DNA from 3 places in the Silvania sp. genome. Region 1 is predicted to be linked to each of the others. Evidence: predicted binding sites of a transcription regulator. Region 1 holds the regulator's gene; each other region holds the start of a gene.

Region 1 (10,446 bases):
TAGGCGATGCCTTTAACCTCAAATTCGACTTCTGCCAGGCATTCGGCCGTGTCACGGGTCATCAGATCGTTTTGCGTTTGCGATACTTTTTGCAGGCGCGGCGTCTCATGGTACAGCGCCAGACAGATGGCATCGAGAAGGGTGGTTTTCCCCGCGCCGGTCGCGCCGGTAATGGCGAACAGGCCGTTGCTGGCAAAGGGCTCAGCGGTAAAGTCGATTTTCCATTCGCCCTTCAGGGAGTTGAGATTTTTTAGCCGCAGGCTCAGGATTTTCATGCGCGTTCGTCCTCATCATTGAGCGCGTGCAGCGCATGGGTAAATAGCTCGTTGAGGCGGGTGCGTCGTCCGTCGTCGATCTCCTCCTGTGCCAGCCTTCGCTCGAATACCTCTTCGACGTTGAGTTCGCTGAGCGTTTCGCGCTGTGCGCTCAGCAGGATTTTCTCGCGCTGTTCACGGCTGCGGCGCACCAACAGGACGTCGACAGGCAGGTCCTCAGTGATGGTCTGGATTTTCCTCTGCACATCATGTAGATAGCCGTCGGTAGTGATCTCAATGTCCAGCCACACCGGTGGACTTTGTTCACGATCGCGCCACTGCTCCAGCTGGGCGGTGATGGCGGTGAGATCGCCTTTCAGCACCGCCAGCGGCTGAGTGACCGGAACCGGCAGCGTCTCGACGCTGATCAGCTTTCCTGCGTCAAAACTCACCAGATGTACGCTCTTATGCTTGCCCGTTTCGTCGAAGCTGAGCGAGATCGGTGAGCCGCAGTAACGGATGTGCTCGCAGCCGCCAATCATCTGGGCGCGATGGATGTGCCCCAGTGCGATGTAGTCGGCAGGGGGGAAGTTCTGCGCCGGGAAAGCATCCAGCGTGCCAATATAGATGTCACGCACCGCGTCACTTTTACTGGCACCGACGGTAGTGAGATGCCCGGTGGCGATAATGGGCAGCGGCGCGTCACCGCGCAATTCGCAGGCGTCAGTATACTGTTGGGCATAATAGTTGGTGATGGCCTGCAGCAGATGCTGCTGTTTCTCTTGTCCGGAGAGTCCCGCCTGGCTTTGCACCACATCGCGTGGGCGTAAAAAGGGGATGGGGCACAGCACGGCGCCCGGGGTGCCGTCGCGTTTGTTCAGCAGCTGCGGCGCGTGTCCGGCGCTGGCGACCACGGTGGTGTTGAGAAAGGCCAGGATTTCGCGGGATTCATTGAGCGTAGCCACGGAATCATGATTGCCGGCCACAATCACCAGATGGCAGCCGGTTTGTTGGAGGTTGACCACGAAACGGTTATATAGCTCGCGCGCATAGCTCGGTGGCGATCCGGTATCGAAAATATCCCCAGCCACCAGGATGGCATCCACCTGCTGCGACTGCGCTGTCTCAAGCAGCCAGTTGAGGAACGCTTCATGTTCGGCGGCGCGGCTTTTGCTGTAGAAATTTTGTCCCAGATGCCAGTCCGAGGTGTGAAGTATGCGCATAACAGTTCCGTGGCAAAATAAGATGAAGCGGATTATAAGCTTTCATGGCGAGGAAGATAACCGCAGTGTTTTGGCCTGTCATAAAACAACGGCTTGCCGTACTCTACGGTCATCTTTTTCATAAATCTGTCATAAATCTGACGCATAATGACGCCGTATTACAAACGTGTAACCTCAATAAGACAGGGCAAAGTATGGCGAGACGTATTCTGGTCGTAGAAGATGAAGCACCTATTCGTGAAATGGTCTGCTTCGTGCTCGAACAAAATGGCTTTCAACCCGTAGAAGCCGAAGATTACGACAGCGCGGTGAATCAGCTCAACGAACCCTGGCCCGATCTGATCCTGCTTGACTGGATGTTGCCCGGCGGTTCTGGCCTGCAGTTCATCAAGCATATGAAACGTGAAGCATTAACCCGTGATATCCCGGTTGTGATGTTAACGGCGCGCGGTGAAGAGGAAGATCGCGTTCGCGGTCTGGAGACCGGCGCGGATGATTACATCACCAAACCTTTTTCCCCGAAAGAGCTGGTGGCGCGCATCAAAGCCGTCATGCGCCGAATTTCACCGATGGCGGTGGAAGAGGTGATTGAGATGCAGGGGTTGAGCCTCGACCCGACATCCCATCGGGTGATGACCGGTGAAAACCCGCTTGATATGGGGCCGACAGAATTTAAGCTGTTGCACTTCTTTATGACTCACCCTGAACGCGTTTATAGCCGCGAGCAACTGCTGAATAACGTCTGGGGAACCAACGTGTATGTGGAAGACCGCACGGTGGATGTGCATATCCGCCGTTTGCGCAAAGCCCTGGAAACCAGCGGTCACGATCGTATGGTACAGACCGTCCGCGGCACGGGTTATCGCTTCTCAACCCGTTTCTGAACAATGACAGGAGTGTGACGCGTGCTGGAACGTCTGTCATGGAAAAGGTTGTGTTTTGAGCTGCTGTTATGCTGTATTCCGGCCCTGATCCTCGGGGCCATTTTCGGTTATTGGTCCTGGTTCCTGCTGGCCGCAGTGACCGGGCTGCTGGTCTGGCATTTCTGGAATTTACTCCGTCTCTCCTGGTGGCTGTGGGTTGACAGAAGTATGACCCCTCCGCCGGGGAGCGGAAGCTGGGAACCCTTGTTGTATGGTTTGCACCAGATGCAGATGCGTAATAAAAAGCGCCGACGCGAGCTGGGGAGCCTGATCAAACGCTTTCGCAGCGGGGCCGAATCGCTGCCGGATGCGGTGGTCCTCACCACCGAAGAAGGGACGATGTTCTGGTGTAACGGGCTGGCGCAGCAGCTGCTTGGCCTGCGCTGGCCGGATGATAATGGACAGAACATTCTCAACCTGCTGCGTTACCCCGAGTTCACCCAGTATCTGAAAAAACGCGACTTTACCCGCCCGCATAATTTAGTGCTGAATAACGGCCGTCATCTGGAGATCCGCGTGATGCCCTACAGCGACCAGCAGTGGCTGATGGTGGCGCGCGATGTCACCCAGATGCACCAGCTGGAAGGGGCGCGCCGCAACTTCTTTGCTAACGTCAGCCATGAGCTACGCACCCCGCTCACCGTGCTGCAGGGCTATCTGGAGATGATGCAGGAGCAGACGCTGGAAGGGGCACCGCGGGAAAAAGCGCTGCATACCATGCGTGAGCAAACCCAGAGGATGGAAGGGCTGGTGCGCCAGTTACTGACCCTTTCCCGTATTGAAGGGTCACCTACGCTGGCGCTGAATGAAACCATCGATGTGCCGATGATGCTGCGGATGCTGGAGCGTGAGGCGCAAACGTTGAGTCAGCAGCAGCATCAGCTGACCTTCGAGGTGGACAGCACCCTCAACGTGCGCGGCAGTACCGATGAGCTGCGCAGCGCTATCTCGAACCTGGTCTATAACGCCGTGAATCACACCCCGCCCGGGACCCACATCACCGTGCGCTGGCAGCGTGTCCCGACAGGGGCGGAGTTCAGCGTCGAGGATAACGGCCCGGGTATCGGCCCGGAGCATATTCCTCGCCTTACCGAACGGTTTTACCGGGTGGATAAGGCGCGCTCACGCCAGACCGGGGGCAGCGGCCTGGGGCTGGCAATTGTGAAGCATGCCATCAATCATCATGACAGCCGCCTCGATATCACCAGTACGCCGGGTAAGAGCACGCGTTTCAGCTTTGTGCTCCCGGAACGTTTAATTGCCAATAAAACCCCCTGATAGCCCGCGTGTCATCGGAGGTTGCCACAGGCCAGCGTAAGCTGGCCTGTTTACTTTCCAGCCAGGCGAAGCGCGGATAAATTTTATCCGCCTGTTGCTTTTTTGTTCGCATGATTAGCCATGAGTTTTTCTTATACATGGCGGATTATGCCATCCTGAAGTTTCAGGGTGGCATATTATTCTGGTTTTGCGATCCCATATTGCCTTTAAACGTTATAAGCGTTTAAATTGCCCCCCTGATATCGTCGGACAGACTGTATTTGCGTGGTAAATCGAAAAAATATTCCTGACCACGCCGGTAGGGGAGCATTTCCCGCTGAGATTGCACATTTTTTCCGCTGTTTTGTTCCGCAAGGGATAGCGAAAAATTCAACGTTTTCAACACAACACCACAGGCAGTAAGGTTCTATGACCCATCAACTGAAATCGCGCGACATCATCGCGCTGGGCTTTATGACATTTGCGCTGTTCGTTGGCGCAGGCAACATCATCTTCCCGCCGATGGTTGGCTTGCAGGCAGGTGAACACGTCTGGACTGCGGCACTTGGCTTTCTGATCACCGCCGTGGGTCTGCCGGTGCTGACCGTGGTGGCGCTGGCGAAAGTCGGCGGCGGCGTCGACAGCCTGAGCGCGCCGATCGGCAAAGTGGCCGGGGTGATGCTGGCCGTGGTCTGCTATCTGGCGATTGGGCCGCTGTTCGCGACCCCGCGTACCGCCACCGTCTCCTTTGAAGTGGGGATTGCTCCGCTGACCGGTGAAGGCCCGCTGCCGCTGTTTATCTACAGCCTGGTCTACTTCGCTATCGTGATTCTGGTGTCGCTCTATCCGGGCAAACTGCTGGATACCGTGGGCAACTTCCTCGCGCCGCTGAAAATTCTGGCACTGGTGGTGCTGGCCGTAGCAGCCATCATCTGGCCTGCCGGCCCGCTGAGCAGCGCAACCGAAGCCTATCAAAACGCCGCCTTCTCTAACGGTTTTGTGAATGGCTACCTGACCATGGATACGCTGGGCGCGATGGCGTTCGGTATCGTGATTGTGAATGCGGCGCGTTCCCGCGGTGTAACCGAAGCTCGTCTGCTGACGCGCTATACCGTCTGGGCGGGTCTGATGGCGGGTGCCGGTCTGGCGCTGCTCTATCTGGCGCTGTTCCGTCTGGGTTCCGACAGCAGCGTGCTGGTTGACCAGGGCGCTAACGGTGCGGCTATTCTGCATGCCTACGTTCAGCATACCTTTGGCGGTGCGGGCAGCATGATGCTGGCCATCCTGATCTTCCTGGCCTGTCTGGTGACGGCGGTGGGTCTGACCTGCGCCTGTGCTGAGTTCTTTGCGCAGTATGTTCCGCTGTCTTATCGCACGCTGGTATTTATCCTGGGCGGCTTCTCCATGGCGGTGTCGAACCTGGGGCTGAGCCATCTGATTCAGGTGTCGATTCCGGTTCTGACCACCATCTATCCGCCGTGTATCGTGTTGGTCGTGCTGAGCTTTACCCGCGGCTGGTGGAATAATTCCTCGCGAATTATCGCGCCGGCGATGTTTATCAGTCTGCTTTTTGGTATCCTTGACGGCATTAAGGCATCGGCTATCAGCGCTATGCTGCCCGCCTGGACACAGCGTCTGCCGCTGTCCGAACAGGGGCTGGCGTGGTTGATGCCTACCGTTGTTGCACTGGTACTGGCAATTATCTGGGATCGTGCTGCAGGGCGTCAGGTTACTTCTAACGCGCATTAATCAACGGCTGAATGTTTAACCACGGGGCGTAATGCCCCGTGGTTTTTTGTTTTTTTTAGTCTGAAATGGCATGACACAAATGGAAAGCACTAACACACTCAAGCGTGGATTGAGCGCTCGCCACATCCGCTTTATGGCGCTGGGTTCTGCAATCGGTACCGGTCTTTTTTATGGCTCGGCAGATGCCATTAAAATGGCCGGTCCCAGCGTTCTGCTGGCCTACCTTATTGGCGGCGTCGCAGCCTACATCATCATGCGTGCGTTGGGGGAGATGTCGGTTCATAACCCGTCGGCCAGCTCCTTCTCGCGCTATGCACAAGAAAACCTTGGCCCGCTGGCGGGCTACATCACCGGCTGGACTTACTGCTTTGAGATCCTGATCGTGGCGATTGCCGACGTGACGGCCTTCGGCATTTACATGGGGGTCTGGTTCCCGACGGTGCCGCACTGGATTTGGGTACTGTCGGTAGTGCTGATCATCTGCGCTATTAACCTGATGAGCGTGAAGGTGTTTGGCGAGCTGGAGTTCTGGTTCTCCTTCTTCAAAGTCGCCACCATTATCATCATGATTGCCGCCGGTATCGGGATCATCATCTGGGGGATTGGCAACGGCGGGGAACCGACCGGCATCCACAATCTCTGGAGCAACGGCGGCTTCTTCAGCAACGGCTGGATCGGGATGGTGATGTCGCTGCAGATGGTGATGTTTGCCTACGGTGGGATCGAAATCATCGGCATTACCGCCGGTGAAGCGAAAGACCCGCAGAAATCCATTCCGCGCGCCATCAACTCGGTGCCGATGCGTATTCTGATCTTCTACGTGGGCACGCTGTTTGTGATCATGTCCATCTATCCGTGGAATCAGGTAGGCACCAACGGCAGCCCGTTTGTGCTCACCTTCCAGCATCTGGGGATCACCTTTGCCGCCAGCATCCTCAACTTTGTGGTGCTGACCGCTTCGCTTTCCGCGATTAACGCCGACGTCTTTGGCGTCGGGCGTATGCTGCATGGCATGGCGGAGCAGGGCAGTGCGCCGAAAGTGTTCGCTAAAACGTCCACCCGTGGTACGCCGTGGGTGACGGTGATGGTGATGACCGTGGCGCTGCTGCTGTCGGTGTACCTCAACTACATCATGCCGGAGAACGTCTTCCTGGTGATCGCCTCGCTGGCGACCTTCGCCACCGTCTGGGTGTGGATCATGATTTTGATGTCGCAGATTGGCTTCCGCCGTCGTCTGTCGCCAGACGAGGTGAAAGCGCTGAAGTTTAAAGTGCCGGGCGGCGTGGCAACCACCGTCGTCGGCCTGATCTTTTTGGTCTTCATTATTGGCCTGATTGGCTATCACCCGGAAACCCGCATTTCGCTGTACGTGGGCTTTGCGTGGATTGCGCTGCTGCTGGTGGGCTGGGTGTTTAAACGCCGCCGCGAGCGTCAGTTAGCAGAAGTTCAGTAATCAGGATGCCCGGCAAACGCCGGGCATTTTTCTCCTCCCCCTTCCTCCTCCCTCAATAAACCTCTCCGTGAGGAGTGAACATCAACTACCCTGTGGCAAGGTGACCTCATTTCTGGGAAAGGGGATACAAGATGTTGAATGCCTGGCACCTACCGGTTGCCCCATTTATTAAGCAAAACAACGATAAGCTGGTCATTACGCTGTGGCTGACGGGTGAAAGCCTGCCTGAGCGGGTGACGCTGCGCGCTGAAGTCGATAATGAAGAGACCTCGCTGCCGATGCATAAGCAGCGCACGCAGCCGCAGCCAGGCGTAACCGCCTGGCGTGCGACGATTGATGTGACGCAGGGCCAGCCGCGCCGCCGCTACAGCTTTAAGATGCTGTGGCACAACCGCCAGCTGTGGTTCACCCCGCAGGGGTTTAGCCGTTTTCCGCCCGCGCGGCTGGAGCAGTTTGCCGTCGATTATCCTGACAACGGCCCGCTGTGGGTGGCCGATCAGGTGTTCTATCAGATCTTCCCGGACCGCTTTGCCCGCAGCCAGCGGCGCAATCCGCAGCAGGATCGGACCTATCATCACCACGCTGCTGGTCATGAGGTGATCTTCCGCGAATGGGATGATCCGGTGACGGCCCAGGCGGGCGGGTCGACGTTTTACGGCGGCGATCTCGACGGTATCAGCGAAAAGCTGCCGTACCTGAAACAACTCGGCGTCACGGCGCTCTATCTCAACCCGGTTTTTGCCGCCCCCAGCGTGCATAAATACGACACCGAAGATTATCGTCGCGTGGACGAGCAGTTTGGCGGTGACGTGGCGCTGCTGCGCCTGCGGGAAAATACCCGCAAGGAAGGGATGCGCTTGATTCTGGATGGGGTGTTTAACCACAGCGGCGATTCGCACGCCTGGTTTGACCGCCACAATCGTGCGACAGGCGGCGCCTGCCACAACCCGGAATCACCCCAGCGGGACTGGTACAGTTTTAACGACGAGGGTCGCGCCCTCGACTGGCTGGGCTACGCCAGCTTGCCGAAGCTGGATTACCAGTCACCGACGCTGGTGGATGAGATTTACGGCGGTGAGGACAGCATTGTGCGCCACTGGCTGAAAGCGCCGTGGAACATGGACGGCTGGCGGCTGGATGTGGTGCACATGCTCGGCGAGGCGGGCGGGGCGCGCAATAACCTCCAGCATGTGGCCGGGATCACCCGTTCGGCAAAGCAGGCCAATTCAGAGGCCTTCGTCTTTGGCGAGCACTTTGGTGATGCCCGCCAGTGGCTGCAGGCCGATGCGGAAGATTCGGCGATGAACTATCGCGGCTTTACCTTCCCGCTGTGGGGCTTCCTCGCCAATACCGATATTTCCTACGATCCGCAGCATATCGACGCTGAAACCTGCATGAAGTGGATGGATAACTACCGCGCCAGCCTCTCGCATCAGCAGCAACTGCGCATGTTTAATCAGCTCGACAGCCATGACACCGCGCGCTTTAAATCGCTGCTGGGTAAAGATGTGGCGCGACTGCCGCTGGCGATCGTCTGGCTGTTCAGCTGGCCTGGCGTGCCGTGCATCTATTACGGTGATGAGGTGGGGCTGGATGGCAATAACGATCCGTTCTGCCGCAAGACCTTCCCGTGGGATACCGAGAAGCAGGATCAGGGGCTGCTGTCGCTTTATCAGCGGCTAATAAAGTTGCGTAAGCAGAGCAAGGCGCTGCGCTACGGCGGGTGCCAGGTGCTGTACGCCCACGACAACGTGGTGGTGTTTATGCGCGTCTATAATCAGCAGCGGGTGCTGATTGCCATTAACCGGGGTGATGCCTGCGAAGTGGTGCTGGATGATTCGCCGCTGCTTAACGTTAAACAGTGGACGTTGAAAGAGGGGAAAGGCGTGGTGCAGGAGGGCGTGCTCTCATTACCGGCGATTTCTGCCTCGATCTGGTACGGCAGCTGAACGCGCAATAAAAAAGGCCCGCATCAGCGGGCCTTTCTCGTCAACGATGCCGATTACAGGCTGGTGACGTTCTCGGTCAGGTATTTCGCTACGCCTGCTGGAGAAGCAGCCATACCTTCTTTCCCTTTTTCCCACTGAGCCGGGCACACTTCACCGTGCTCTTCGTGGAACTGCAGCGCGTCAACCATACGCAGCATTTCGTCGATGTTACGACCCAGCGGCAGATCGTTCACGACCTGGTGACGCACGATACCGTTCGCGTCGATCAGGAAGGAGCCGCGCAGTGCCACGCCAGCGTCCGGATGTTCGATACCGTAAGCCTGCTGGATTTCACGTTTGATGTCCGCAACCATTGCGTATTTCACCGCACCGATGCCGCCGTTGTCGACAGGGGTGTTACGCCATGCGTTGTGTACAAACTCAGAGTCGAAGGAGACGCCAACCACTTCTACGCCACGCTTCTGGAATTCTTCGTAACGCTTGTCGAACGCGATCAGCTCAGACGGGCAAACGAAGGTAAAGTCCATCGGCCAGAAGAACAGAACGGTCGGTTTACCATTGGTGTGCTGCTTGAAGTTGAAGTTATCAACGATTTCACCGTTGCCCAGAACTGCTGCAGCTGTAAAATCCGGAGCCGGACGAGTTACCAGAACCATAAGATTCTCCTGTAATGACTAAGGTTATTTGGAACGCAACGCGGGCCAGTATAGAGAGTAATGGGGCAGGTGACAAAGAGGTGCTGACAATCGTTAAGTCAGTTTTTACCTATCGATCACACTTTGATTAAAGTTGTTTGTTTTTCGCCTGCGCCATCATGCGCGGGTAAAACTGCCAGAAGCGGGCCTCTAATGCGTCGTAGTGAGCGTCCAGATCCTGCCAGGAGTCGCGCAGGGCATCGAGGCGCGGGCGGCGGCTGGCCATTCCGTTCAGCACTCGCTGAATGAAATCCATCTCGCTGTAGCGTTCCAACCAGCGCTCGGACCACAGGTAGTCATTCAGATTGACAAAACGCGGCGGGGAGTCGGGCAGGATCATCGCCACCTGGGCGTGGGCGTAGCGCACAAACGCCGGCAGCGGCATCTCCGGCGACAGTTGTGCCCAGTGTCGTGATAAAAAATGATCCCACATGACGTCCAGCGTAATCGGTGCCACGCGGCGCGTTTCGGGGCGGAACCAGGCTTTCGCTTCTTTAACTTCGGGCAGATTGTCGGTCAGAACATCAATCCGCCGGTGCATAAAAATCCCCTCAACGACGTCTGCGGCGTAATCCTCGGCGGGATTGCCGCGTACGAAATCGGCCAGCAGATTGCCGGAAAGGGAGCTGTCAGCGAGGTGAGCGAGATGCAGGTGAGCGAGAAAATTCATGCGATTCGTTATCCGGATACGGCTAGTTGTTGCAGCCAGGAGGTGTGGGCACTAGACTAAGCCGCCTGTTTTTAAGTCACGAGTATAAGCCATGCGCGTCGCCGATTTCTCCTTTGAATTACCCGAGTCCCTGATTGCCCACTATCCCATGCCTGAGCGCAGTAGCTGCCGCTTGTTGTCGCTGGACGGGCCGACGGGGGCGCTGACGCACGGTACTTTCACCGATTTACTCGACAAGCTCAACCCAGGCGACCTGCTGGTCTTTAACAATAC
Region 2 (10,446 bases), on a different contig from region 1:
GTGCTTGGCTCCCGTCGTCCGTTCGATGCCCGTATTCATGAAGTGCGCGGGCAGCGCGGGCAGATCGACGCCGCGGCGCTGTACCGCCATGTCCTGACCGAAACCAGCGCCATTGCTGAATCACATCACAACTGCGACAAAGTGCAGGATCCGTACTCCCTGCGCTGTCAGCCGCAGGTGATGGGGGCCTGCCTGACGCAGCTGCGCCAGGCAGCAGACGTGCTGCTGGTGGAATCCAATGCGGTTTCTGATAACCCGCTGGTGTTTGCGGCAGAAAATGAAGTGGTTTCCGGGGGCAACTTCCATGCTGAGCCGGTGGCGATGGCGGCGGATAATCTGGCGCTGGCGATTGCTGAAATCGGTGCTCTGTCCGAACGGCGCATTGCGTTGATGATGGATAAACACATGTCGCAGCTGCCGCCGTTCCTGGTGCGCAACGGCGGGGTGAACTCCGGCTTTATGATTGCCCAGGTGACCGCAGCCGCGCTGGCAAGCGAGAATAAAGCCCTGTCGCATCCGCACAGCGTCGACAGCCTGCCAACATCGGCGAACCAGGAAGACCATGTCTCGATGGCACCCGCGGCGGGCCGTCGCCTGTGGGAGATGGCGGGCAATACCCGTGGCGTGCTGGCGGTCGAGTGGCTGGCGGCGTGTCAGGGCGCGGATCTGCGCGACGGTCTGACCTCAAGCCCGCTGCTGGAGCAGGCGCGTCATACGCTGCGCGAACAGGTGGCGCATTATGATGATGACCGCTTCTTTGCCCCGGATATCGATGCGGCAATCGGCTTGCTGGATCAGGGCAGCCTGGTGGGATTGTTACCGGCCTTCCTGTAAAAAAATACCCGGCGAGCGCGGCTTGCCGGGTCTGTTTCTAGCTGTACAACGCGGTTATCGACGCGCTGCCCAGGGTGTGGAAATGGACGTTAAAACCCACCATCGCGCCGCTCGCCCCTTCATCGACCTCAATTCTGTCAACGTCCAGCGCGTGCACTGTGAAGATATAACGGTGGGTATCGCCTTTCGGTGGTGCCGCGCCGCCATAGCCCGCTTTGCCAAAATCGGTTCGGGTTTGTACCGCGCCATCCGGCAGTTCGACCAGCGATGAACCCGAGCCCTGCGGCAGCACGCGGGTATCGGCGGGCAGGTTGGCGACAATCCAGTGCCACCAGCCGGAGCCGGTAGGCGCGTCCGGGTCGTAGCAGGTCACAACAAAGCTTTTGGTGCCGGAGGGCACCTCGTCCCACGCCAGATGCGGAGAGATGTTATCCCCCTCGTACCCCATGCCGTTGAACACGTGGCGCGCCGGGAGTTTATCCCCGTCGCGCAGATCCTGACTGAAGAGTCGCATACTGTTTCTCCGTAATAAGTCCTGCAAAAAGTGTACTCCATAACGGAAGACGCGGGCTTAAATCACAAAGTGTTCAGGATGATTCACCGCGTTTACAACCGCGGCGGTCAGCTTGCTGAGCTGCTCGGGGCTTATCAGATACGGCGGCATCAGATAGATCAGCTTACCAAACGGACGCACCCATACGCCGCGTGCCACAAAGAAGCGCTGCAGCGCGGCCATATTCACCGGATGACGGGTTTCAACCACCCCGATGGCTCCCAGCACCCGCACGTCCGCGACATACTCAGATTCACGCGCTGCCGCCAGATCCTGCGTCAGCTGGGCTTCGATGGCGGCAACCTGAGTCTGCCACTCGCCGCTTTCGAGGATGGCCAGGCTTTCGCTGGCCACCGCACAGGCCAGCGGGTTGCCCATAAACGTTGGGCCGTGCATAAAGCAGCCCGCCTCGCCGTTGCTGATGGTCTCTGCTACCCGGCGGGTGGTGAGGGTCGCGGACAGCGTCATGGTGCCGCCGGTCAGGGCTTTACCGAGGCACAGAATGTCCGGGGTGATGCCCGCATGCTCGCAGGCGAACAGCTTGCCGGTACGGCCAAAGCCGGTGGCAATCTCGTCGGCAATCAACAGGATCCCTTCCCGGTCGCACATCTTACGGATGCGCTTGAGCCACTCAGGATGGTACATTCGCATGCCGCCCGCACCCTGCACGATGGGTTCGAGGATCACTGCCGCAATCTCGTGACGATGGGCGGCCATCAGGCGGGCGAAGCCGACCATATCCGTTTCATCCCACGCGCCGTCGAAGCGGCTCAGCGGGGTCGGGGCAAACAGGTTTTCCGGCAGGTAGCCCTTCCACAGGCTGTGCATTGAGTTGTCGGGATCGCACACCGACATCGCGCCAAAGGTGTCGCCGTGGTAGCCGTTGCGGAAGGTGAGAAAACGCTGGCGGCTCTCACCCTTGGCGTGCCAGTACTGCAGCGCCATTTTCATCGCCACTTCTACCGCCACCGAGCCGGAATCGGCAAGGAATACGCACTCCAGCGCCTCGGGGGTCATGGCCACCAGACGACGGCAGAGATCCACCGCAGGAGGATGGGTGATCCCGCCAAACATCACGTGCGACATGCGGTCAATCTGCGCTTTCATCGCTGCGTTGAGCCGCGGATGGTTGTAGCCGTGAATGGTCGCCCACCACGAGGACATACCGTCCACCAGCTGTTCGCCGCTGGCCAACGTCAGCTCGCAGCCCTGCGCCCCGGTGACCGGATAAACGGGCAGGGGCTGGCTCATGGAGGTGTAAGGGTGCCAGATGTGGCGCTGATCGAAAGCGAGATCGTCCGTTGTCATAATCGACTTGTAAACCATTTTGAAAACATTTAGGTTTACGAGTATAAACCGAACCCATCCTGAACTAAACCCTTTTGGAGACGCCCCATGGCTCACCAGACACGCTGGTCAATGTCGCAAGTCACTGCATTATTCGAAAAACCTCTGCTGGAACTGCTGTTTGAAGCCCAGCAGGTGCACCGTCAGCACTTCGATCCGCAGCACGTCCAGGTCAGCACCTTGCTGTCAATCAAGACCGGGGCCTGCCCGGAAGACTGCAAATATTGCCCGCAGAGCGCGCGCTACAAAACCGGCCTCGAATCCGAGCGTCTGATGGAAGTGGAGCAGGTGCTCGACTCGGCCCGCCAGGCGAAAAATGCCGGATCGACCCGTTTCTGCATGGGTGCGGCGTGGAAAAACCCGCACGAGCGCGACATGCCGTATCTTGAGCAGATGGTGCAGGGCGTTAAAGCTATGGGCCTCGAAGCCTGTATGACCCTCGGCACGCTGGACGACGATCAGGCCCAGCGCCTGGCCTCGGCGGGTCTGGACTACTACAACCACAACCTCGACACCTCGCCGGAATTCTACGGCAACATTATCACCACCCGTACCTATCAGGAGCGTCTGGATACGCTGGGTAAAGTGCGCGATGCGGGCATCAAAGTATGCTCGGGTGGGATTGTGGGCTTAGGCGAAACGGTCACCGATCGCGCGGGCCTGCTGCTGCAGCTGGCAAACTTGCCCACCCCACCGGAGAGTGTGCCGATCAACATGCTGGTGAAGGTGAAGGGCACTCCGCTGGCGGACAACGACGACGTCGACGCCTTTGATTTTATCCGCACCATTGCGGTGGCACGCGTGATGATGCCGACCTCTTTCGTGCGCCTCTCCGCCGGGCGTGAGCAGATGAACGAGCAGACTCAGGCGATGTGCTTTATGGCCGGGGCCAACTCTATTTTCTATGGCTGCAAACTGCTGACCACCCCGAACCCGGAAGAGGACAAAGACGTCCAGCTGTTCCGCAAGCTGGGGCTTAACCCGCAGCAGACGGCGGTGCAGACCGGTGATAACGAGCAGCAGCACCAGCTCGAACAGCAGCTTTTTAACGCCGATACCGACCAGTTCTACAACGCGGCGACGGTATGACCTGGCAGCAACGCATTGATGCCGCCCTCGACGCGCGCCGGGCGGCAGATGCCCTGCGCGTGCGCACCACGGTGGCGAACGGTGCCGGGCGCTTTCTGACCCGTGGGCAGCAGCGTTACGCGAATTTCTCCAGCAATGACTATCTGGGCTTAAGCCAGCATCCCGACGTTGTCCGCGCCTGGCAGCAGGGCGCGGAGCAGTATGGCGTGGGCAGCGGCGGCTCCGGCCACGTCAGCGGCTACACCACCGCCCATCAGGCGCTGGAAGACCATCTGGCGGGCTGGCTCGGCTATGATCGCGCGCTGCTGTTTATCTCCGGCTTTGCCGCCAACCAGGCCCTGATTGCCGCGCTGACCGGCAAAGACGATCGCATCGTCGCTGACCGCTTAAGCCATGCTTCGCTGCTGGAAGCCGCCAGTCATAGCCCGGCTCAGCTCAGGCGCTTTGCCCATAACGATGCCGCCCAGCTTGCCGCACTGCTGGATAAACCCTGCGAAGGACAGCAGCTGGTGGTCACCGAAGGGATTTTCAGCATGGACGGCGACAGCGCCCCGCTGGGGGAACTTCATACGGCGGCGCAGCGTAACGCCAGCTGGCTGCTGGTGGACGATGCTCACGGGATCGGCGTCACCGGGCCAGAGGGGCGCGGCACCGCCGCCAGCCTGGGGGTAAAACCCGAGATGCTGGTGGTGACTTTTGGCAAAGGGGTGGGCGTCAGCGGGGCTGCGGTGCTGTGCAGCGCGTCGGTTGCTGACTACCTGCTGCAGTTTGCCCGCCATCTGATCTACAGCACCAGCATGCCGCCTGCCCAGGCAGTGGCCTTGCTGGCGGCGTTTAACGTGATTCGCAGCGATGACGGCGACGACCGGCGTCAGCGGCTGGCCTCCCTCATCGGCCAGTTCCGCGCGGGCGTCAGCGGACTGCCGCTGCAAATCACCGCCTCGCAGAGCGCCATTCAGCCGCTGATCGTCGGTGAAAACGATCGCGCTCTGCAGATGGCGAATACCCTCAGACAGCAGGGGATCTGGGTGACCGCCATTCGTCCGCCAACCGTTCCGATGGGCACCGCCCGCCTGCGCCTGACCCTGACTGCGGCGCATCAACCGGCCGATATCACCGCGTTACTGGAGGCGCTGCATGCCGCAAGTGAATAAACAGGCCATTGCCGCCGCATTTGGCCGGGCGGCGCAAAGCTATTCTCGCCACGACGGGCTGCAGCGGCAAAGCGCCGAAGGACTGCGGTCGCTGTTGGCTGAGGATGATTTTGCCCGCGTGCTGGATGCGGGCTGCGGGCCGGGTGGCAACAGCCTCGCGTGGCGTAACGCCGGGAGCCATGTGGTGGCGATGGATATCTCTGCCCAGATGCTGGATCAGGCGCGCAATCACCAGGTGGCGGATGATTACCTGCTGGCGGATATCGAAGCCATTCCGCTGGCCGACAGCCAGTTCGACCTGGTCTGGAGTCATCTGGCGGTGCAGTGGTGCGCCAGCCTGCCGCAGGCGCTGGCGGAGCTGTACCGGGTAGCGCAGCCGGGCGGTAAGGTCGCATTTACCACGCTGCTGAGCGGCTCGCTGCCGGAGCTGAATCAGGCCTGGCGAGCAGTCGATACCCAGCCGCATGTGAACCGTTTTCTGACCGGGCAGCAGGTGACCGATGCCTTGTCCGGCTGGCGCTACCGCTGTGTTATTCAGACCGTGACCCTGCTGTTCGACGATGCGCTGAGCGCGATGCGTTCGTTGAAAGGCATTGGCGCCACCCATCTGCATGGCGGGCGGGGCGATAAGCCGTTAACGCGCGGCCAGCTACAGCAGCTGGCGCTGGCCTGGCCGCAGCAGGCGGGGCAATTCCCGCTCTCTTACCAACTCTTTCATGGGATAATTGAACGTGACTGAACGTTATTTTGTGACCGGCACCGACACCGAGGTCGGTAAAACCGTCGCCAGCAGCGCACTGCTGCAGGCAGCAAATGCTCTGGGTCTGAAAACCGCGGGCTACAAGCCGGTGGCCTCGGGCAGTGAAATGACGCCCGAGGGGCTACGCAACAGCGACGCGCTGGCGCTCCTGCGCAACAGCAGCGTGGCGCTGAGCTATCAGGCGGTGAATCCCTACACCTTCGCCGAGCCGACCTCGCCGCATATCATCAGCGCCGACGAGCAGCGCCCGATTGCGTTTAGCACCCTTTCCGCAGGGCTGCGGGCGCTGGAAAGCCGTGCTGACTGGGTGCTGGTAGAGGGCGCGGGCGGCTGGTTTACGCCGCTGTCAGAGGAGCTGACCTTCGCCGACTGGGCGATTGCCGAGCACCTGCCGGTGATCCTGGTGGTGGGGGTGAAGCTGGGCTGTATCAATCATGCAATGCTGACCGCGCAGGCGATCCGCCAGGCGGGGCTGCCGCTGGTGGGCTGGGTGGCGAATGTCGTGGTGGCGCCTGGCAAACGCCACGCAGAATACATGGCGACGCTCAGACGCGTGCTGGCGGCACCGCTGCTGGGTGAAATTCCGTGGCTGGGCGACGATGCCGATACCACGGCGGTGGGGCGCTACCTCACGCTTAACCCGCTGGTGACGCCGTCCCCATCCAGTGTTCAATAAGCGGATCGTTAAGCTCGCTTACATGGCCCTGGGCCACGCTACGCCCGCGCCAGAGCAGGCAAAAGCGCTCCGCCACCCGGCGAATCAACCCCAGCTGCTGCTCGGCCAGTAGCACCGACAGCCCCAGCTCGCGGGTAAGCCTGGCCAGCAGCATTGCCAGCCTGGCGGTCAACAGCGGGTCGGGGCCGCGGCTGGGCTCGTCCAGAATCAGCAGGCGCGGGCGGGTGACCAGCGCGTTAGCCAGCGCCAGCTGATACTGCAGGTCATCGCTGATGCCCGACGCGCGCCGCTGGCGCAGCGGGTAAAGCTCAGGAAAGAACTCAAAAATATCGCTGTTCATCGACCCACTCGTCTCGCCTTTTGCCCGCCTCGCGATGTGCAGATTCTCCTCTACGGTGAGTTGAGAAAAGATCCGCCGATCCTGTGAAACATAGCCAATTCCCGGGCCTGTGCGCGCCTCTGAGCCGCCGGACAGCAGAGGGAAGGGCGATGCCCCGGCTTCGTGCCAGACCATGGTGCCGCTGGCAATAGGCAGCAGGCCCGCGATGCAGTTCATCAGCGTGGTTTTCCCCATTCCGGGCAGACCGACGATGCCGGTGCAGACGCCGGGAGGAAGGTCGAGGTCAACATTCCACAGCGTGTGTTGATTTCCGTAATACTGGTTAATAGCGCGCAGGCTCAGCATGGTGTTGCTCCTTTTCGGGTAACAGACATCCTGTGTTGCAAGACCCTTGCCACCGTCCTGAAAGTGGCAGTTAAAGGCTGTTTTTTCGGAATACACCTGAAAGTCAGGGGGAGGGTTAACAGAATAATGCACTGTGTCAGTGCCAGACGGGCGGGTTTGGTGCAGCTCTCTCAACAGGAAAATGTGACTAAGATCGCATCACTTTGTTATCCTCATTACAGCGGTCAAATGCCAAAAATAGCTAATAAATATTTTTTACCGTCGCGCTGTGCGGAAAAACCGGGAATTAGCCGAGTCACGAGTGGCATGGGCTGGAAGCAGTTATCCACTATTCCTGTGGATAACCATGTGCATTAGAGTTAGAAAACACAAGGTAAGCGAGAGAAGACGCGGCCTGCGCCTGAATTGCTGCGAAACGCGTCTTTTGAAAATACTTATTAAATATCAATGCGTTAAATAAAATCAATCACTGTCATCAAACTGTCAAGTGGACCGGCAAAAGTGAAGCGGAACGGCTTGACAAATGTTAAAAATGGAAAAGTTCTGGGGATAACCGTACCGCTGTGGAATTTTATCTGGTCACCGCCGAAATTTTGCGCAGCTTTGCGCGTTTCATGCCGTAAGCCGCAGTAATATGGGTGTATGATACTGTAATTTCATCCAGTATAAATTACTGGCAAAAATAGCCATCGAGAGTAAAATTACTCACCTGCCGTATAAACCATCATCAGGTCGTCGTTCATGAGTAAACCGTTCAAACTGAATTCCGCTTTCCGTCCTTCCGGCGATCAGCCTGAAGCGATTCGCCGCCTGAAAGAAGGGCTGGAGGATGGACTCGCACACCAGACACTGCTGGGGGTGACCGGTTCGGGTAAAACCTTTACCGTCGCCAACGTTATCGCCGATTTGCAACGGCCGACCATGGTGCTGGCACCTAATAAAACGCTGGCGGCGCAGCTCTACGGCGAGATGAAAGAGTTTTTCCCGGATAACGCGGTGGAGTACTTTGTCTCCTACTACGACTACTATCAGCCGGAAGCCTACGTTCCCAGCTCCGATACCTTTATCGAAAAAGACGCCTCGGTGAACGAGCATATCGAGCAGATGCGTCTGTCGGCGACCAAAGCGCTGCTGGAACGTCGCGACGTGGTGGTGGTAGCCTCCGTTTCAGCTATCTACGGGCTGGGCGATCCTGACCTCTACCTGAAGATGATGCTGCACCTGACTCAGGGGATGATTATCGATCAGCGCGCCATCGTGCGTCGGCTGGCCGAGCTGCAGTACACCCGCAACGATCAGGCGTTCCAGCGCGGGACGTTCCGCGTGCGCGGCGAAGTGATCGACGTCTTCCCGGCCGAATCCGATGACGTCGCGCTGCGCATCGAACTGTTTGACGAAGAGGTGGAGCGGCTGTCGCTGTTCGATCCGCTGACGGGTCATATCGAGTCGACCATTCAGCGCTACACCATCTACCCGAAAACGCACTACGTCACTCCGCGCGAGCGCATCGTGCAGGCGATGGAAGATATCAAGGTCGAACTGGCGGATCGACGTAAGAATCTGCTGGAAAATAACAAGCTGCTGGAAGAGCAGCGCCTCAGTCAGCGCACCCAGTTTGATCTCGAGATGATGAACGAGCTGGGCTACTGCTCGGGTATCGAAAACTACTCCCGCTATCTCTCGGGCCGCGGTCCCGGCGAGGCACCTCCGACGCTGTTTGACTACCTTCCGGCCGACGGCCTGCTGGTGATCGACGAATCGCACGTCACCGTGCCGCAAATCGGCGGCATGTACCGTGGCGACCGCGCGCGCAAAGAGACGCTGGTGGAGTACGGCTTCCGCCTGCCGTCCGCGCTGGATAACCGACCGATGAAGTTTGAAGAGTTTGAGGCGCTGGTGCCGCAAACCATCTATGTGTCGGCGACGCCGGGCAACTACGAGCTGGAGAAATCGGGCGACGACGTGGTGGACCAGGTAGTGCGTCCGACCGGTCTGCTGGATCCGATTATTGAGGTGCGCCCGGTGGCGACGCAGGTGGACGACCTGCTCTCGGAGATCCGCATTCGGGCGGCGATCAACGAGCGTGTGCTGGTTACCACTCTCACCAAACGCATGGCTGAAGACCTGACCGAGTACCTCGAAGAGCACGGTGAGCGGGTGCGTTACCTGCACTCGGATATCGATACCGTCGAGCGCATGGAGATCATCCGCGATTTGCGCCTTGGCGAGTTCGACGTGCTGGTGGGCATCAACCTGCTGCGTGAAGGGCTGGATATGCCGGAAGTCTCGCTGGTGGCGATTCTGGATGCCGATAAAGAGGGCTTCCTGCGCTCTGAGCGTTCGCTTATTCAGACCATTGGGCGTGCCGCGCGAAACATCAACGGCAAAGCGATTCTCTACGGCGACAGAATTACTGCCTCAATGGCCAAAGCGATCGGTGAGACCGAGCGGCGTCGTGAGAAGCAACAGCAGTACAACGAAGAGCACGGCATCACACCGCAGGGTCTGAACAAGAAGGTGGTGGATATCCTGGCGCTGGGGCAGAACATCGCCAAAACCAAGGCGAAAGGTCGCGGCAAATCACGCTCACCGGTTGAGGCCGATACCATTGTGCTGACGCCAAAAGCGCTGCAGCAGAAAATCCACGAACTGGAAGGACAGATGATGCAGCATGCCCAGAATCTGGAGTTCGAGGAGGCGGCGCAGATCCGCGACCAGCTGCATCAGCTGCGCGATCTGTTTATTGCGGCATCGTAAATTCTGCTTACGAAGCCCCCTTTACCCACGGTATAGGGGGCTTTTTTTTACAAGGGCGTATGTGTAGGCAAACGCAGAATAATTTTTATTACGTTCTAATATTCTTTTTTTAAATTGATTGGGTATTTTTCATTTGTTATTAAAATACAATTATCAATTACATCCAGTGTCCAAATTCGGACTAAATAATTTGAAGTGTTTTTTATGCTGTAATCTTTCTTCCGCGCAAGAAAATAAATATCCCCTCCCGCCTGTCTCTGTAAGGGTTACACACAATAATATAAGGAATATCTTATGGGTAAAAACGTAACAGCAACGACGTAAAATATGTTGTTGTAAATTTATGTTACATATTTTTATTTCCTTCCGCCTTTGTGACATTTTTATACTCGTTTTATCAGGCTCTTATTCGAAATTATATAGGGGCCTATAAATACTACGTCATGCTTGCTGATAAATGGAATGCGCTCGCTTTTGACCCCGGATAGTGATTTACGCCGTATGGCGTAAGCAGGGATGTTGTTCTGGCAACCAAGCCATTCTTATTAATTTCTCGCGGGTACTGACCGTTTTTCTCTATTCCATAGAACA
Region 3 (10,446 bases), on a different contig from region 1:
GATGAGCGGTAGCCTGCTGGGTCCCCTGCTGTTTTTTATCCTGTTCAACGCCGTCCGTCTGGCAACCCGTTACTACGGCGTGGCATACGGCTACCGTAAAGGTATCGACATCGTTAAAGATATGGGCGGCGGCTTCCTGCAGAAACTGACCGAGGGGGCGTCGATTCTGGGCCTGTTTGTCATGGGGGCACTGGTTAACAAGTGGACCCACGTCAACATTCCGCTGGTGGTCTCGACAATCACCGGTCAGGATGGTCAGACTCGCGTCACCACCGTACAGACAATCCTCGATCAGCTGATGCCGGGCCTGGTCCCGCTGCTGTTGACCTTCGCCTGTATGTGGCTGCTGCGTAAGAAAGTTAACGCTCTGTGGATCATCGTTGGCTTCTTCGTCATCGGTATCGTTGGCTATGCCATCGGCCTGCTGGGCCTGTAAGATTTGACCTGATACACCGGGGGCCTGCCCCCGGTTTTTTTATCTGGAGGATGAATGACGATCACGGACATCGTACTGGTACTGTTTATTGTTGCTCTTCTGGCCTATGCCATCTACGACGAATTGATCATGCCCCGCCGCAACGGCAAGACGTTGCTCACTATCCCTCTTTTGCGTCGTGGTCGCGTTGATGCGGTGATTTTTGCTGGTCTACTGATGATCCTGATTTATAACAACGTGATGAGCCAGGGTGCTTTATTAACCACATGGTTATTATGTGTGCTGGCATTAATGGCCTTTTATCTGTTCTGGCTCCGCGCCCCGAAAATAATCTTTAAAAGCGCTGGATTCTTTTTCGCCAACGTCTGGATAGAATATAACCGTATTAAAGAGATGAATTTATCTGAGGACGGCGTACTGGTGATGCAATTAGAGCAGCGTCGCCTGCTTGTTCGGGTACGAAATATAGACGACCTGGAACGCATATACAAACTACTCGTTAAAGTTCAATAAGTTAAAGAGATAGCACTGGCTATATTCTGGCAAGTTTTCCGCAATCGGTTATAGCCAAAGCTATATTATTTAACCTTAATGACGATATGTTTTTAACGTTATTTTCACGAATCAATCTAAATGAAAATCGTTATCGTTTGGTTAATAAGATAATACAAGTCGGTTATTGTTTTACATTCTCAAAATATGTTAAGGTTGCGCCCGTCGTTGGGGAGTAGCCGATTTCCGCTATGCCGGAAATGTACGTGTCAACATACTCGTTGAAAAACGTGGCACGTACGGATGGTTCTGCGTCAGCAGAACGATCAGGCGAGACCATAGATGCATTTACTGCTGTTTACTGGGGGCAGTGATGTGTCATATGGATATTCCCGGTCTGGACGCGCTGATGAACCTCTCTGCAACACTTCTTCTGGCCTTTGGTATGTCGATGGACGCATTTGCGGCTTCCATTGGAAAAGGCGCGACGCTCCACAAACCAAAATTGTCTGAAGCCCTGCGCACCGGTCTTATCTTTGGCGCTATCGAAACCCTGACCCCGCTTATCGGCTGGGCTTTGGGCATGCTCGCCAGCCAGTTCGTGCTGGAATGGAACCACTGGATCGCCTTTACGCTGCTGGTTTTCCTCGGCGGCCGAATGGTGATTGAAGGGATCCGCAATGATATCGATGAAGACGAAACGCCGGTTCGCCGTCACGGCTTCTGGCTGCTGGTGACAACAGCCATCGCTACCAGTCTCGATGCGATGGCCGTTGGCGTTGGGCTGGCTTTCCTGCAGGTCAGCATCTTGACCACCGCGCTGGCGATCGGCTGTGCGACCTTCATTATGTCAACGCTGGGAATTATGGTTGGCCGCTTTATCGGCCCGCTGTTAGGCAAACGCGCCGAGATACTCGGCGGTGTGGTGCTGATCGGGATTGGCGCGCAGATCCTGTGGAATCACTTCGCCGGTTAATCGACTCGCTGCCAGCAGTGGATGCTGAAATCCGTCTGGCAGCTGAACGTTTCCTGTGCCGCCAGCGTTTCCCACACCTCCGGCTTTGCCCGCCAGGCAAACGGCGTCATCTGCAGCAGCGCAACCGCCTCTTTCCCCGTCAACGACATTTCATAGGCCAGCGACTGCTCTTGCTGGAGCACAAAGCCCGGCAGCTGTTCAGAATGCGGGGCATGCAGCAGAACTTCACTGTAAATCAGCCCTTTTAGCTCCATTAAGTGACGCGGACCCGGCGTTACGGTAATCACCCAGCCCCCCTCTTTCACTACCCGCGCCAGCTCTTCGCCTTTACAGGGGGCATAAATACGGATCACCGCATCCATACTGCTCTGCTCAAACGGCAGGCGATGGCTGGATGCCACGCAGAATGTCACCTGAGAATAGCGTTTGGCGGCGGCACGGATCGCCGATTTAGAGACATCCAGGCCAAACGTGATGGCACCCTTCTCTTCGGCGGTACGGGCAAACGCGGCGGTGTAATACCCTTCCCCACAGCCAATGTCCAGAATCGATGAGGCGCCGTCAGGCAGGATCTCTTCCAGCTTGCTGGCAACCGCGTCGCGCAGGGGCTGATAGTGCCCGGCATCGAGAAACGCTCTGCGCGCCTGCATCATCTCCGCGCTGTCGCCTGGATCGCGGGACCGCTTATGCTGAACCGGCAGCAGATTGACATACCCCTCTTTCGCCATATCGTAGCGATGCCCCTGCGGGCAGGCGTAGCTTTTATCCATATGCGCCAGCGGCGCGTGGCAAAGAGGACAGCAGAATGTCATGGGAACTCCGGGCAATCATAAAGGGCGAAAGTGTACCGCTAATCGTCCCGCTATAAAACGACCTTAGCGCATAACGATAAGATGGCTTGAATCTGCCGGTAACCCATCCGGTTTTATGTTCTCAATGCGCAAAACGTCACCCATGATTTGACTAAATACCGGCGCCGACACCGCCCCGCCGTAATAAGCTCCGTTTTGCGGATCGTTGATCACCACCGCGAGCGCAAACACCGGGCGGCTGGCCGGGGCTACGCCAGCGGTATAGGCCACATATTTGTCGACATACTGGCCACCGTCGTCAATTTTCTTCGCAGTACCGGTTTTGACCGCCACCCGGTAGTCACGCACCGCAGCTTTGATCCCGCCGCCGCCGGGTAGCGCCACGCTTTCCATCATATGCTCGACTTGATGCACAATCTCTTCCGGCATGACTCGGGTACCGAGGACGGGTGGATCGATGCGGGTTATCGACAATGGCCGTTCGATCCCGTAGCTGCCGATGGTGGCGTAGACATGAGCCAGCTGCAGCGGGGTAGCCATCAGGCCGTAACCAAACGCGAATGTCGCCCGATCCAACTGACTCCAGAATTTTCGCGTTGGCAGCAGACCGCTGCTTTCACCGGTTAACCCCAGCCCAGTGGTGCGACCAAAGCCAAACGCGTGATAAGTATCCAGCAGACGCTGAATCGGCATCGCCAGCGACAGACGAGATACCCCGGTGTCGCTCGATTTTTGCAGAATGCCGGTGAGAGTCAGCTCGGGATAATAGCCGACATCGCGGATGCGGTGCCCGGCCAGGGTATAGGGATGGGTATCGATGACACTGTCCGGCTGGACCAGATTTTGCTGTAGGGCGGTCATCAGTACCAGTGGTTTGACGGTAGAGCCCGGCTCAAAGGTGTCGCTGATGGCCCGGTTACGGAAGTCATTCAATGTCGCACCTTCGCGATTATTGGGGTTGAAGTCCGGGAAGCTCGCCATCGCCAGGATCTCTCCGGTCTGAATGTTAATCAGCACCGCCGCGCCCGACTCTGCTTTATTCCATGCGACGGCGTTATCCAGCGCATCTTCGGTGAGCGTTTGCAGCCGCTTATCGATACTGAGTTGGATGTTGTGCGCCGGTACCGGCGGGACTTCGGTGATATTTTCCACCACGTGGCCGTAGCGATCCTCACGCACTCGCCGCAGACCCGGTTTGCCGGTTAGTTGGGAATTAAAGCTTTTTTCAATCCCTTCTATACCCTGGCCGTCAATGTTGGTGAAGCCAATCAGATTGGCCGCCACGTGCCCGGCCGGGTAAAAGCGTCGGGATTCATCGCGCAGGCTGATGCCCGGTAAATGCAGCTTATCGATCCAGTGGGCCTGTGTGGGATCCACCTGACGCGCCAGGTAGATAAACCTGCCATGGGGATTGCTGTTAATGCGTGCGGCCAGGTCCGAAAGCGACAGGTGCAGCGCGCTGGCTAATGCCTGCCAGCGATAGTCAGAACCCACGCCGCCTTTTCCCAGCACCGTTTTTGGATCGGCCCACACCGCCTGCACCGGTACGCTGACGGCCAGTGCGTTCCCCTCGCGGTCAACGATCATCCCTCTTGGGGCATCGATCGCCACTTCACGCAGGGAGCGCATATCTTCCTGCTTTACCAGCGGGTCTGGATTAATGATCTGCAGCCAGGCGACGCGTCCCAGCAGGAACACCAGACTCCCCAGAATGGCCAGACAGAGAAGTGCAAAACGTAACGGGGTGAAGTTTGAGGCGGGATGGGCGGGTTTCTTTTTCACCAGTGCTCCAGGGCTAGTTAACAACGCACTGATTTAACGGGAAAAATGGCTGGTAGGGGCAAAAACAATGCTAATAACCTCGCAGCTTTGCAACAAATTGCTAACTGGAGCGCATGTGGTAACACTTTGAAAAAGACGCATTAAAAAGCCCCGCATTTGCGAGGCTTTATCTCTGCAACTGAAGCGTCGGAACGATTCAGAGTTGGCAGGTGTCCGATCAGATAGCGGTTACGTTAACAGCAGCCGGACCTTTCTGGCCGTCCTGAATTTCGAACTCAACGTTCTGGCCTTCAGCCAGAGTTTTGAAGCCGTTACCCTGGATTGCAGAGAAATGTACGAATACATCTTTGCTGCCGTCAGCAGGAGTAATGAAGCCAAAACCTTTAGACTCGTTGAACCACTTAACTTGACCTTTAATCTTTGCCATTTGCAAAATTCCTTAGAATGTTTTCTTAGCCCGCAGGCATTCACTGAGATAAAACTGAGACATTACTGCATGAGGCACTAATATAAGGTTCGGCAGAGAAGCGGTATTCAACGACAACGTGTTTACTCAGGACTTCTTTACTGAAAATGCCACACATAAACAGAACTGTACCTCGTTTGACCTAAGCCGTGTTATCACATACTACTTAAATAATGGCAAGCCATTTTTAAACATGTCTCGATCAGTCGCACAAATTCTGAGACTGATCTGCCACAATCTGCACAAATACGCACGTTCTGTGTATACCGTACCAGAAGGCAGCGCAACCCGCCTCAGCCAGCGTAGCCGCTGTAATCAAAGACTTTTTTACCATAGCTCAATATGTTCAAGTCGTCCAGCAAGGTGAAAAAGTTCCCTTCCGGGGTTATTTCAGTTAGTACTTTTTATGACATGTTATTCTGAATTGATCGCAACGCTAAGCAATGGTTGCACCGAGAAAACATTGTATATCGCTTCGCTTGTGCAACTTATATACACCGCTGTTGTATTTATCGCCATGCACCAAAATAATGATATTTTTATGAACCTGCATCAAAAAAAGGCAAGCAAAACGTTTCGATTAAAATAATGTATGACTGTCGTCGACTTAATACAGAATATTCAATAACCCGGCGCTGAGTTGTTATAAGGATAAATATTGACCGATCTTCAGGATGTGAAAGCGACTGTTATCCGGTGCCACATCCTGTAACGCCTGGCTTAGCTCGTTAACCGGCTCGTCAAGCGACTCATCTGCCAGCTCAAACACCCCCCAATGAACCGGAATAGCCAGCGGCATGCCCAGTTGCTGCCAGAGGGCGACGGCCGACTGCGGATCCATATGATTAAGTGACATGAACCAACGTGGTGCATAAGCCCCCACAGGTAAGGCAACCGTATCGAGCTTTCCCAGACGTTCCGGAATAGTGAGCAGCTCCGGGGAGTAGCCGGTATCACCGCTAAACCAGAAGCGCTGGTTTTTCCCTTCCATTACCCAACCACACCACAGGGCGCGATTACGATCCCACGGGCGGCGCATGCTCCAGTGTTGGGCAGGCACAGCGGTAAACGTCAGGCCTTCAAAAACGTAGCTTTGCCACCAGTCCAGCTCAACAACATGCTTTGCGCCACGACGACGGCACCAGTCGCCGAGCCCTAGCGGTACAAAAAAGGTGAGCTGCGGGAAGCGCTTTATCAGCTGGCGCACCGTGGCGTTATCCAGATGATCGTAATGATTATGGGAAATCACCAGCGCATCCAGCGGGGGAAGTGCGGCCACCGACATCACGGAAGGGGTTTTTCGCTGCGGCCCGGCAAAGGGTAAAGGGGATGCGCGATGGGAAAAAACGGGATCCGTCAGAATATAGCGACCAGCAAGGCGCAGTAGCAGACTGGCGTGTCCCAGCCACCAGACACCGTCTTCCGCTTCGCTGTTCAGCGTAACCGGTTGCCACCACTGGCTGATAAAATGATCGTAGCCTTGAGAAGGCGGTTTGGGCAACCCGGCGGCTTTACGCGCTTTACGCCAGCGTTCGACATCGCCAGGTTGATGAGCAGGGGCATCGGCATTGCGAAAACCCTGCGGAGTATGGTGTGCAAGGGAGGAATTATACCAGGGATTTCTCCAGGCCATGTTCTCCTCCCGGTCTGCTTAGCGCTCAGCCACCAGACGAATAAAATCATCGTCTTGATTGCTTGCCGCTTCTTCTGCCACTTTCGGCGCCTCTTTTACTTCCGGTTCGTTGGCATCGCACAGGCGACGCAGCAGCGCGTTCTGACGCTTTTGCAACTCCACCAGCGTTTCCAGTAGTTCAATCTGCTCGTTGGTACGGGAACTGGCACGGTTAACAAAAAACCACGCGACCAGACCTGCCAGCAGCAAGACAAACGAAACAACCAGTGATGCCACACTCAACATCCCGGCATTCAGTAACTCACCCATTTCACCCCCTCAATAAAAGCGCTCATCTTACCACTCGCATTCAGGAAGGAAATCATTTGCGCGAAAAATGACGCTTACCAGGGGATAAACTTATTAACAGAACAGATACCGCTAAAAAACTGTACATCCTGGTCGCACATCACGTTAAGGGTCTGTGTCCAGAGCACCACGCAGGCAATCAACACCACAGCCAGGATAATCCAGCGTATTTTTTTCACTCCACTCTCCGTCCTCTAACCTCATGTTTCCAGGTTATCATGGGCAACTTAAACCACGGCTAACCGTAATGCGAACACGTTGCTTTCGGAATCATACACTTGTTTAAGTGACTGTATCGATTACGCTAAGCGGCAGTCATATAAAAACTATGAGGCCATAATGCGCTTTTTTATTCGCACACTGATTGTTATAGCACTCGTCTGGACTGGTTTGCTGCTTGCAGGCTACGGGGTGCTGATTGGCAGCAAAGAGAATGCCGCCGGACTGGGGATCCAGTGCCAGTATCTCACCGCGAGGGGGATTAGCACGGCGCAGTACATTCATTCCGACAGCGGAATTATCGGACTCTCCCGCTGCCCGCTGCTGCGTAAGAGCGAGATGGTGGTCGATAACGGTTAACCGGATGCATAAAAAACGCCGCCATCAAGGCGGCGTTTTTCATTGCTGGTCTCAATCAGAACGGATAGTCGTTATAACCCATCTGTTCAGAAATCTTCCGTGCCGCCGTATGCAGCATTGCCACATACTCATGCAGATGCTCTTCAGAGAAGCGCAGCGTCGGGAAGGAGATGCTCAGACCGGCGATCACTACTCCAAAGCGGTCGAATACCGGTACGCCAATGCAGCGTAAGCCTTCTTCCTGCTCCTGGTTATCTTCGCCGTAACCTTGCGTACGCACCTGATCCAGAACCTGCAGCAGCTCTTCCGTGCTGGTGATGGTCCGGTCAGTGCTGCGCTTATACTCAACGCCTTCGAGGATTTGCTTCACCTCTTCACGGTCGCGCCACGCCAGCAATACTTTACCGATAGCGGTACTGTACAGCGGGTTACGACGACCAATGCGGGAGTACATACGCAGGTTGTACATGGAGTCGATTTTATGGATGTAGACTATGCTGTCTTCATCCAGCGCGCCCAGGTGAACGGTCTCTTTCGTCAGGCGAGAGAGTTCACGCATCTGAATATCCGCGCTACGAATAAGATCGACATTCTGCAGCGCGCGTGCGCCCAGCTCGAACAGTTTCAGGGTCAGCGAGTATTTTTCTGACTCACCTTCCTGTGCGACATAGCCCAGTGACTTCATGGTCTGCAAAAAGCGATAAACAGTGCTTTTCGACATCATCACACGCTGTGACAGCTCGGTAATACCAATTTCGCGCTCTTCTCCAAGCGCCTGCAGGATGCCAAACACCTTCAACACAGAAGAAACAGAATCTGGTTGTTTATCCAAATCTGCGATTGCCATTCATCACCTCAACCCAAGTGTTTTATAAAATTCAGAACCGGTTTTTATTATAAATTCGTCGCCGCCTTGCTGCAAACGATCCTGGCTCACCTGGTTACAAATCTGCGACATATAACCAAAATAACGGTGCTAAACTCACTATCCTCATAATAATCACCATAATGCTAATTAATTCCCATGACGATAACCCCTTCAGATGGACTGCCGTTGCCCCAGCGGTATGGCGCAATTTTTACGATTATTATCGGTATTTCGATGGCCGTACTGGATGGCGCGATCGCCAACGTCGCCCTGCCGACCATCGCCAGCGATCTCAACGCCTCCCCTGCCAGCTCTATCTGGGTTGTTAACGCCTACCAGATAGCGATTGTTATCTCGCTGCTGTCGTTCTCTTTTCTCGGCGATATGTTTGGCTATCGCCGGGTATACCAGTGCGGGCTGGTGGTGTTTACGCTGACATCCCTGTTTTGCGCCCTTTCGGACACGCTGCACCTGCTGACGCTGGCGCGTATTGCTCAAGGTTTTGGCGGCGCAGCGCTGATGAGCGTTAATACCGCATTGATTCGGCTTATCTATCCCCAACGCCAGCTGGGACGCGGGATGGGGATAAACTCGTTTATTGTCGCCGTGTCATCTGCGGCGGGACCGACGATAGCAGCGGCGATCCTCTCCGTTGCCTCCTGGCAGTGGCTGTTTTTGATCAACGTCCCGCTGGGTATCATCGCCCTACTGTTCGCCCTGCGCTATCTGCCGGCTAACGGGGTCAAAAGCAATATGCCGAAGTTCGATCTGCCAAGCGCGGTGATGAATGCCCTCACCTTTGGCCTGCTGATCACCGCCCTGAGCGGCTTTGCTCAGGGTCAGTCGCTGACGCTGATTGGCGCAGAAATCGTGGCCTTGCTGATCGTAGGCTTCTTTTTCGTGCGTCGCCAGTTGGCGCTGCCGGTGCCGCTGCTGCCGGTGGATCTGCTGCGCATTCCGCTCTTTTCTCTCTCCATCGGCACCTCGATCTGTTCTTTTTGCGCGCAGATGCTGGCTATGGTGTCGCTGCCCTTTTTCCTGCAAAGCGTGATTGGCCGCTCTGAAGTGGAAACCGGCCTGCTGTTAACGCCCTGGCCGCTGGCGACTATGGTGATGGCGCCGCTGGCGGGCTATTTGATTGGCCGGGTGCATGCAGGATTGTTAGGCACGCTGGGAATGGGGGTAATGGCCGTCGGTCTGTTTGCGCTGGCCCTGCTGCCGGCCGCCCCTCACGATCTGGATATCATCTGGCGGATGGTGCTCTGCGGGGCCGGTTTTGGCCTGTTCCAGTCCCCCAATAACCATACGATTATCACCGCAGCCCCCCGCCATCGCAGCGGTGGCGCCAGCGGCATGCTGGGTACCGCCCGACTGCTGGGGCAAAGTACCGGTGCGGCGCTGGTGGCGTTAATGTTCAACCTGTTCGGCCAGGGCGGCACCCACGTGGCGCTGTATACGGCCGGAGCGCTGGCGACCGTCGCCGCGATTATCAGCGGCCTACGGGTCACGCAGCCACAGACACAGGCATAAAAAAAGCGCGTCATTCGACGCGCTTTTCCTTTTTAACCTGCCGGATTACTTCAGGTATTCCCCGTTGCGCAGCGCTTCAATACGCTTATCCAGCGGCGGGTGAGACATAAACAGCTCGCTCAACGACTTCGATTTACCGTTAATGCAAAACGCCATCATGCTGGACGCCTCCTGCGGCTCGTAGCTGGTTTTCAGGCGCTGCAGGGCGGCAATCATCTTCTCGCGGCCCACCAGTTTTGCGGAACCTGCATCCGCGTGAAACTCGCGGTGACGAGAGAACCACATGGTGATGATGCTTGCCAGAATACCAAACAGCAGTTCCAGTACCATGGAGACGGCAAAGTAGATCATCGGGTTGCCGTTGCTGGATTCGCCCTCTTCACGGTCGCCGCCCATAAATCCGGCCGCGATCTGCGCCAGAATACGGGAGATAAAGATCACGAAGGTGTTCACAACACCCTGGATCAGAGTCATGGTGACCATATCGCCGTTAGCAATATGGCTGATTTCATGGGCAATAACGG

What was found. The regulator PhoB, encoded in region 1, activates phosphate uptake and scavenging genes when phosphate is short. The targets are predictions, from matches to a motif close to CTGTCATAAAACTGNCNNAT.
Region 2: uvrB (excinuclease ABC subunit UvrB) is a predicted target of PhoB. The motif match lies at 7,568-7,587, and genes of this name have one in related genera.
Region 3: kdgR (DNA-binding transcriptional regulator KdgR) is a predicted target of PhoB. The motif match lies at 8,463-8,482, and genes of this name have one in related genera.

What each region holds. Positions count from the first base shown of each region.
Region 1 covers NZ_JBOGBT010000044.1:54,399-64,844, reverse strand. Annotated here, with positions in the region: partial or broken gene ACRDD5_RS09560 (AAA family ATPase) at 1-275, opposite strand, end outside; gene sbcD (exonuclease subunit SbcD) at 272-1,477, opposite strand; gene phoB (phosphate response regulator transcription factor PhoB) at 1,672-2,361, shown strand; gene phoR (phosphate regulon sensor histidine kinase PhoR) at 2,383-3,678, shown strand; gene brnQ (branched-chain amino acid transporter carrier protein BrnQ) at 4,087-5,406, shown strand; gene proY (proline-specific permease ProY) at 5,486-6,859, shown strand; gene malZ (maltodextrin glucosidase) at 6,991-8,808, shown strand; gene ACRDD5_RS09525 (peroxiredoxin C) at 8,862-9,464, opposite strand; gene acpH (ACP phosphodiesterase) at 9,592-10,173, opposite strand; gene queA (tRNA preQ1(34) S-adenosylmethionine ribosyltransferase-isomerase QueA) at 10,265-10,446, shown strand, end outside.
Region 2 covers NZ_JBOGBT010000036.1:43,885-54,330, forward strand. Annotated here, with positions in the region: gene hutH (histidine ammonia-lyase) at 1-834, shown strand, start outside; gene ACRDD5_RS07335 (kinase inhibitor) at 872-1,348, opposite strand; gene bioA (adenosylmethionine--8-amino-7-oxononanoate transaminase) at 1,406-2,713, opposite strand; gene bioB (biotin synthase BioB) at 2,783-3,823, shown strand; gene bioF (8-amino-7-oxononanoate synthase) at 3,820-4,977, shown strand; gene bioC (malonyl-ACP O-methyltransferase BioC) at 4,961-5,716, shown strand; gene bioD (dethiobiotin synthase) at 5,709-6,413, shown strand; gene ACRDD5_RS07365 (ABC transporter ATP-binding protein) at 6,373-7,098, opposite strand; gene uvrB (excinuclease ABC subunit UvrB) at 7,840-9,855, shown strand.
Region 3 covers NZ_JBOGBT010000075.1:41,227-51,672, forward strand. Annotated here, with positions in the region: gene ACRDD5_RS14450 (PTS mannose transporter subunit IID) at 1-436, shown strand, start outside; gene ACRDD5_RS14455 (DUF986 family protein) at 491-949, shown strand; gene mntP (manganese efflux pump MntP) at 1,338-1,904, shown strand; gene rlmA (23S rRNA (guanine(745)-N(1))-methyltransferase) at 1,901-2,716, opposite strand; gene ftsI (peptidoglycan glycosyltransferase FtsI) at 2,780-4,498, opposite strand; gene cspE (transcription antiterminator/RNA stability regulator CspE) at 4,716-4,925, opposite strand; partial or broken gene ACRDD5_RS14480 (DUF2627 domain-containing protein) at 4,938-5,082, opposite strand; gene ACRDD5_RS14485 (MBL fold metallo-hydrolase) at 5,608-6,597, opposite strand; gene ACRDD5_RS14490 (YebO family protein) at 6,616-6,906, opposite strand; gene mgrB (PhoP/PhoQ regulator MgrB) at 6,981-7,124, opposite strand; gene ACRDD5_RS14500 (YobH family protein) at 7,285-7,524, shown strand; gene kdgR (DNA-binding transcriptional regulator KdgR) at 7,580-8,371, opposite strand; gene ACRDD5_RS14510 (MFS transporter) at 8,549-9,922, shown strand; gene htpX (protease HtpX) at 9,968-10,446, opposite strand, start outside.